DNA from 3 places in the Oceaniserpentilla sp. 4NH20-0058 genome. Region 3 is predicted to be linked to each of the others. Evidence: predicted binding sites of a transcription regulator. Region 3 holds the regulator's gene; each other region holds the start of a gene.
What was found. Region 3 encodes LexA, which represses DNA repair genes until DNA is damaged. Its sites were predicted from a motif close to TACTGTNTANNTANACAGTA; they were not measured.
Positions count from the first base shown of each region.

Region 1: ABWV45_RS11745 (YqiA/YcfP family alpha/beta fold hydrolase) is a predicted target of LexA. The motif match lies at 951-970, and genes of this name have one in related genera.
Region 2: recN (DNA repair protein RecN) is a predicted target of LexA. The motif match lies at 1,282-1,301, and genes of this name have one in related genera.

Region 1 covers NZ_BAABWE010000008.1:154,715-156,992, reverse strand. The annotation lists gene parE (DNA topoisomerase IV subunit B) at 1-208, opposite strand, end outside; gene ABWV45_RS11745 (YqiA/YcfP family alpha/beta fold hydrolase) at 215-841, opposite strand; gene ABWV45_RS11740 (TolC family outer membrane protein) at 1,210-2,278, opposite strand, start outside.
Region 2 covers NZ_BAABWE010000011.1:19,268-21,545, reverse strand. The annotation lists gene recN (DNA repair protein RecN) at 1-1,255, opposite strand, end outside; gene grpE (nucleotide exchange factor GrpE) at 1,393-1,959, shown strand; gene dnaK (molecular chaperone DnaK) at 2,120-2,278, shown strand, end outside.
Region 3 covers NZ_BAABWE010000001.1:414,897-417,174, forward strand. The annotation lists gene ABWV45_RS01895 (TetR/AcrR family transcriptional regulator) at 1-467, opposite strand, end outside; gene lexA (transcriptional repressor LexA) at 595-1,197, shown strand; gene ABWV45_RS01905 (hypothetical protein) at 1,245-1,493, opposite strand; gene ABWV45_RS01910 (DUF6586 family protein) at 1,587-2,033, opposite strand; gene ABWV45_RS01915 (YfaZ family outer membrane protein) at 2,033-2,278, opposite strand, start outside.

The DNA of each region.
Region 1 (2,278 bases), on a different contig from region 3:
CGTCATCGGTTACTGATAATGACTGATCAGCAAATAACTCTATTTTGATATAACTACAGTGACCGGCTAGGGCTTCATCCACTGAGTTATCGATGACTTCTTGGGCCAGATGGTTTGGTCGATTGGTTTCAGTGTACATGCCCGGGCGCTTACGCACTGGGTCAAGACCACTTAATACCTCGATGGATTGCGCAGTATAGTTACTCATACTTGTTTATTGCTCTTGTCGCTGAGCCACCAAATAAGGCTGGGTGGCGAAATTTAATATACTGGGTAAACGTTTAGGGTAATCCACATAGCTATGGTCACCACCGTATTCAATGATGCATGGACTATTGCGATACTTACTTATCGCCTCCATAGCATCCAATGTTTCATCATGGGTTTGCACCAATAACAAGTGATGCTCTGGCTGATGCAACAAGGGTGTATCCATTGCCTTTAATGCACCCAGATACTCTTGTGTTACGGTGAATTTTTCACCATTGTAGAAATTCTCTAGCTCCCCTAAATAATCCTGTAGCAACTCATACGGCCTAACCGCTGGGTTGATTAATACTGCTCGCCCACCAAAACGTTCTACCAAGTAGCTTGCATAATAGCCACCCAAGCTAGAGCCTATTATAAAGCAGTTTTCTGTACCTACTTCATCAACCATTTGTTCATACAGGAATTGTGCTTGATCCATGGCTTCAGTGGGATCAGCCGATAATTGAGGGATGTGTATATTCTGGGCAACGTCATGTTGTGCAAACCAGCTGAGCGTCTGCTGGGCTTTCGTGGAGCTTGGGCCACTTCGAAAGCCATGTAAATACAGGCAGCGCAGGGTGTCTGGAATCATATTGATGCGAATTCTTATTGGTTATCTGGCGCTAGCATACAAGCAGCTATGGCAAATCTGCAAGTCAGTTCCGTATACATAGAATGATATTCGCTATGCTCCCATTAATATCTGTCTATTTGCACACAGCTATGTATCACATGTTTATTAGATACATTGCTATTTATAGGCTGCTACTATGCCGTCACAGATGCAACCTTGTGTTTATCTTAGTGGAGGTGTTAATCCTATTTTCGTCTCGACGGCTTTTTTCGACATTGAATTGGGTCATTAAGCCCCTTAAAGGCTCAGGTATTATCGAGGCCTAGTGGTTTCCCTTAACGCAAAAACCCGCCGAAGCGGGTTTTGACAGATCAATCATGCAGGATTTATTTTTGTAGCCAGGCATTTATTTCGTCGATATCCGCAACCGATAACTCACCAGCTGCCTGACGGAATTTCAATAAATCCACCACGTAATCGTAGCGAGAAAACTCATAATCACGTTGCGCACTGAATACAGATAACTGAGCCTGCAGCACTTCAACAATATTACGCGTACCTACTTCGTAGCCGGTTTGTGTGGCTTCCATGGCGCTTTTAGCTGAGGTCATGGCTTGCTTTCGAGCTTTAATACGCGCTACATCCGCTTCAAGTTGACGGTATAAAGTACGGATATTCAGTGTCGCCCCTCGCTGAGCCGCTTCTAAGCTTTTTTCAGCCGCTTGACGTTGATAGTAAGCTTGTTTTTGCCCAGCCCAAGTGGCACCACCGGAGAAGATAGGAAGGCTAACCTGAACACCCACGTAAGTAGAAGTAATATCATCTTGGTCAGGGTTCATTTGGCTAAGTTGATCCGAAGAAGAATAGCGGCCCACTAAATTGACAGTTGGTAAGTGACCTGAAATTTTAGACTTATGATTACGCTGAGCCGATAACTGAGACTTTTCCGCAATTAGTACATCTAGATTTTGTCCTAAGGCTTTTTGCTCCCACGCAGTACGATCAGCCGGTACGGGTCCAACTAAGGGAATCGTCTCTTTTAACGGATTGATGCGATCGTAACGCTCGCCGGTTAATAGTGCTAACGCTTCATAGGCAATATCTAACTGGCTTTCAGCGGCGATCAGTTCAACTGTTGCACCATCGTAAACCGCTTGCGCTTCGTGTACATCGGTAATGGCAATTAAACCCACTTTAAAACGCTGTTGGGTTTGCTCTAACTGGCGCTTAACGGCAGCTTCTTGAGCTTTAGCTGATGCCAAACCCGCATTCGCACGTAGTACATTAAAATATGCTTCACTAATTCTAACCACTAAGCTTTGCTGGGCTTTGGCTAATTCTAATTGGGCACTATCACTAGCGGCTTTAGCGGCGCCATAGCCATACCAGCTTTGAGGCGCAATAATAGGCTGAACCGCTTGTAGCGTATAAGAGGTGGTATCGGTGTCGGTTTTA
Region 2 (2,278 bases), on a different contig from region 3:
CTAACAGTTGAATGGTGTCCATGCCGTGTTTTGTGGCTTTATGTATGGGCTGGCTATGTATTTCAAATTTAACTTGAGCTTTATCTAAGGCCAGTTGTTTCAACTGTTTTAATAATGCAGAGCGTAGTTTTTCGGCGGCTTTATTGCGCGCACTGCTCAGTGCTTGGCTATGGCCACTATAATCTTGCTCGGCTTGCTCCAAGGCGATGATTAGTTCATCTAAGGATTGGTCTTGCCCTTTTAGTTGCTTTAATTCGTCAGCTAGTTGTTCATGTAATAGGGTCAATTCTTCAGGGCGTACTTTGTGTTTTCTGGCAAGTTCGTAAATGGCGTTCAGACGCTCTTCGACATTTTGTAGTTGAAGTGGGTCTACTTCAAAGTTATCGATGTAGCGGCCCAGTTCATCGGAAGCTTCACTCATTACAAGGTAAGCTTGATTTAGCAACTCATGGGCGCTTGCCAGTGAAGGGCTGCTGTCGATGAAAGGATCAAGCTTTTGAAGGGATTGCTGAATAGCTTGGTGTGCGTCTCCTTGATCATCATCATTTTTGCATAGGAACAATGCTTGTTGGGCACTTAGTAGGTGAGTTTCAGCATTCGCAAGGCGTTTTTGATCAAGTTCTAAAGCTTCTACTTCATCAGTTTGTAAGTCTAATGCATCTAGCTCTTGAACTTGGTATTCCAGTAATTGAATACGTGCAAGGGCGTCATCGCTTTGATTTTGTAGGCAGTTCACACGTTTTTTAAGGTCTTGCCATTTTTCAAAGCTAGTTTTAACTGTGTCTAATAGATCGGAATATTTACCGTAATCATCAAGTAGGTTTCGAGGGGAGTCTTTGTGTAGCAACACCTGATGGGCATGTTGGCCATGGATGTCGAGTAGCTGATTGCCCACTTCTTTCAGTTGTTGTAAGGGTGCTGGGCGGCCATTGATGTAGCCACGGCTACGGCCTTCACCTGTAATGATGCGCGATAGAATCAGCTGGTCTTGATCTCCTGTCATGTCATTGTCGTCAAGCCAAGCTTGTAGTTTGGGTTTATTGTGTAGCTCAAAGCAGGCATAAATTTCAGCCTTATTTGCGCCAGGGCGTACATGGCTGGCTTCTGCTTTACCACCAGTGGCGAGACTTAGAGCATCCAGCATGATGGATTTCCCCGCACCTGTTTCACCGGTGACGGCGCTAAAGCCAGAGCTTAAGTCCAGTTCTAGGCTGTCGACAATGGTGAAATCCTTAATTGATATGTGCGCCAACATGTTGCTAAACCCCTGTTATTTTGTACACCTGTTAATTTATACAGTAAATTTGTGTTTGTAAAGTTCTTGAAACTGTTTTTTCCATCCCCATATAAGGGCAAACGTTATTAATAATGATCTTTGTGCTGGAGAGACGAATGTCAGATCAGGAAAACATCACTCCCGAAGTGGAATCCGAAGAAGTTGAAGCCCAAGTAGAGCAAGCTGAACAGGCAGATACACAAAGCGATGATCAGCTAGCAGCGCTTCAAGAAGAAGTGGCCAAATTAAAAGAAGAGGTACTTCGTGCCCATGCGGATACTCAAAATGTCCGTCGCCGCGCAGAAGTCGACGTGGAAAAAGCCCATAAGTTTGGTACTGAAAAGTTTGCCCGCGAATTGCTAAATGTAGCGGATAACCTAGAGCGTGCTATGGCAATGAGCCCTGATGATGAAGTGGTTAAGCCGTTTTTAGAAGGGATTGAAATGACGCAAAAGAGCCTCATAGATACTCTGACTAAGTTCAAAGTTGAGCAAGTAAACCCAGAAGGTCATCCGTTTGACCCTGAGCTACACCAAGCTATTTCCATGGTTGAAGCCCCAGATGCCGAGCCAAATACGGTATTAAATGTGGTTCAAAAAGGCTATACCAATCATGGCCGTTTGTTACGTCCAGCAATGGTCGTTGTGTCAAAGCCCGCTGCTAAAGTAGATGAGCAAGCATAGGCAGTAAATTGATGTAGTTAACAGGGCTGAATTAATAAAATTTCATGAGTCGCCCTTGAAATAGAAATAGCCATACCCACATTAGGGTTAAGCAAACGATTAACGCTCACTGAGCAAACAAGAGCCAGCGCTCTTACGAATTGAGATTGGAGAAAACATTATGGGTAAAATCATTGGTATCGATTTAGGCACAACAAACTCTTGTTTGTCTGTACTGGATGGCGAAAAGACTCGCGTAATTGAAAACGCAGAGGGTGATCGTACTACCCCATCTATCATCGCTTACGCTGAAGATGGTGAAATTTTAGTAGGTCAGCCT
Region 3 (2,278 bases):
CCCATAACTTTCGACAATATAGTTTGATCAATGAACGACAACTCGGTTTGCAGCGGCTCGCTTACTTTGCTTTGAAAATCTGGAGATTTAGCCCGGGATAATAATCCTGTCAGCACAGGGTGACGTTCTGCATTTTTAAAAAATGCCCAGCTCACCAAGATCACCTGATGGCGCAACCCTTGACCATGCTCAAGCGCCACATCAATTAGGTGGAGTAATCGCTTTGCACATTGAATCACCAGCTTAGTTATCACATCTTCTTTACAACCAAAATGCTGATAAATGGTTCCTTTCGAGTAATCAGTGGCATTTGCAATACCTTGCATGGTCAACCCTTGAAACCCTTTCTCGTTTAATTGGGTTAAGGCCACATCTAGAATCAGCGATTCTCTATTTAGTCTTACTTGATCTTTATGATTCACAGGCTTCAACTTATGACCTACTTCATATTTTTGACGAACCGTCATTTTTTGACGAACCGTCAAATTAGAATAAAGAAACTATGCGGTCAACCCTTTTTTAGGCAATGACTTTACACAAGTTAAACACTGTATATAATCACAACATGTATATAAAAACAGATAAGCAGCCAACATGATCAAACTTACCGCACGTCAGCAAGAAGTTTTAGATTTAATCAAGCAATCGATCGAGTCCACTGGCTTCCCTCCAACACGAGCCGAAATCGCTCAAGAATTAGGCTTCAAAAGCCCTAATGCTGCTGAAGAACACCTAAAAGCACTCGCTCGCAAAGGCGCAATAGAAATGACACCAGGTGCCAGCCGGGGTATTCGCCTTGCTCAACATGAAAGCGGTTTACCTATTATTGGTCGCGTTGCCGCTGGCGAACCAATATTGGCACAAGAGCATATTGAGCGCTATGTAGAGCTACCTAGAGAGTTTTTTAAACCCAATGCAGACTTTTTGTTAGAGGTGCACGGGGACAGCATGAAAGATGTAGGTATCATGGACGGCGACTTAATCGCAGTGCATAAAACAAATCTGGCACGTAATGGCCAAATCGTTGTAGCCAGAGTAGGCGAAGAAGTTACTGTAAAACGATTTGTGAAGAATAATAACGTAGTGCTATTGCAAGCAGAAAATAGCGACTATCAACCAATTGTGGTTGATTTAGAAACTCAAGACATGGAAATTGAAGGACTTTATGTAGGTGTCATTCGCCAACACATTCAATAACCATCACCAAAAAAAACGCTGCCTTAGCAGCGTTTACTTAATCTGCGTTAGTGTATAACACGATGCTCTAAATCGGCGATGGCCGAGGTATCTTCCACCTCTACACCACTTAACTCACCTACTTTACGAACACCTGCCTCAATCATGGCTTTTGCTATTTCAATGTGTTGCTCAGGAAAACTTTCTTTCGCATCTACAGAAAATGTTATACGAACTAAAGGCTCACCTTCACCGTCACTGCGCTTAAGGGCAATATCGCCATCGGATAGTTCTACAATTTCAAATACAGAGGCCATGAAAAACATTCTCTCAAAACAGGTGACACGATACAAAGGGGGCGGGAGTATATCACTGCAAAAGCATGCCTCCAACGCCTAAAATCTTGAGGTTTAGTTTTCTTGGTAGTGTAAACGCATACGTTGTATGGTTTTTTCTAATTCAATCAACCAGTTACGCATAAGACTGACATAGTCCGACTGGCTAGAAATTAATTGTGCCGAATGTGTAACAACACCATCATCCAGCCCAGTTAATAACATTCTTTGATACTGTTTTAACAATGCAGCTATCCAGCTACTAGAGTCCTGCTGTAAAAGTGCCAACTCATACAACTCAGCAGGTAGGTCAGTTCGCATGAATAGCTCTTTGATATCTTCAAATGGGGCTAAACGATATTGACCCACCAGCTCATTAGCAAATGAAACAACACCAGTATACAAATGAGATAAAGCGCCCTCTTCTAGCTGACGCTTATCTTGCCCTGCAGCCTGCTCAGCTTGTGCTAGGCAACTGCGAGCAAAAAACACCACTTGGTTAGTTCGACTGACAGCACTCATTAGAAGTTAATGCGCAGTCCAAAGTGGCCATTATTTGCAACTTCGATATCTAAAGCGTCTTCATTGGCTTCGATAAAGCGATAACCTAAATACACCATGGCTGTAGGCAATAACATGTACTCGACACGGGCACTCACATCCACCATATTTTCAGTATCCGAAAACGATAATACACTAGGCGCATAATACGCATGGCCAGCAAACCCTAAACCATTAAGCTCAGGTGGTGCATATCGCACAAAACC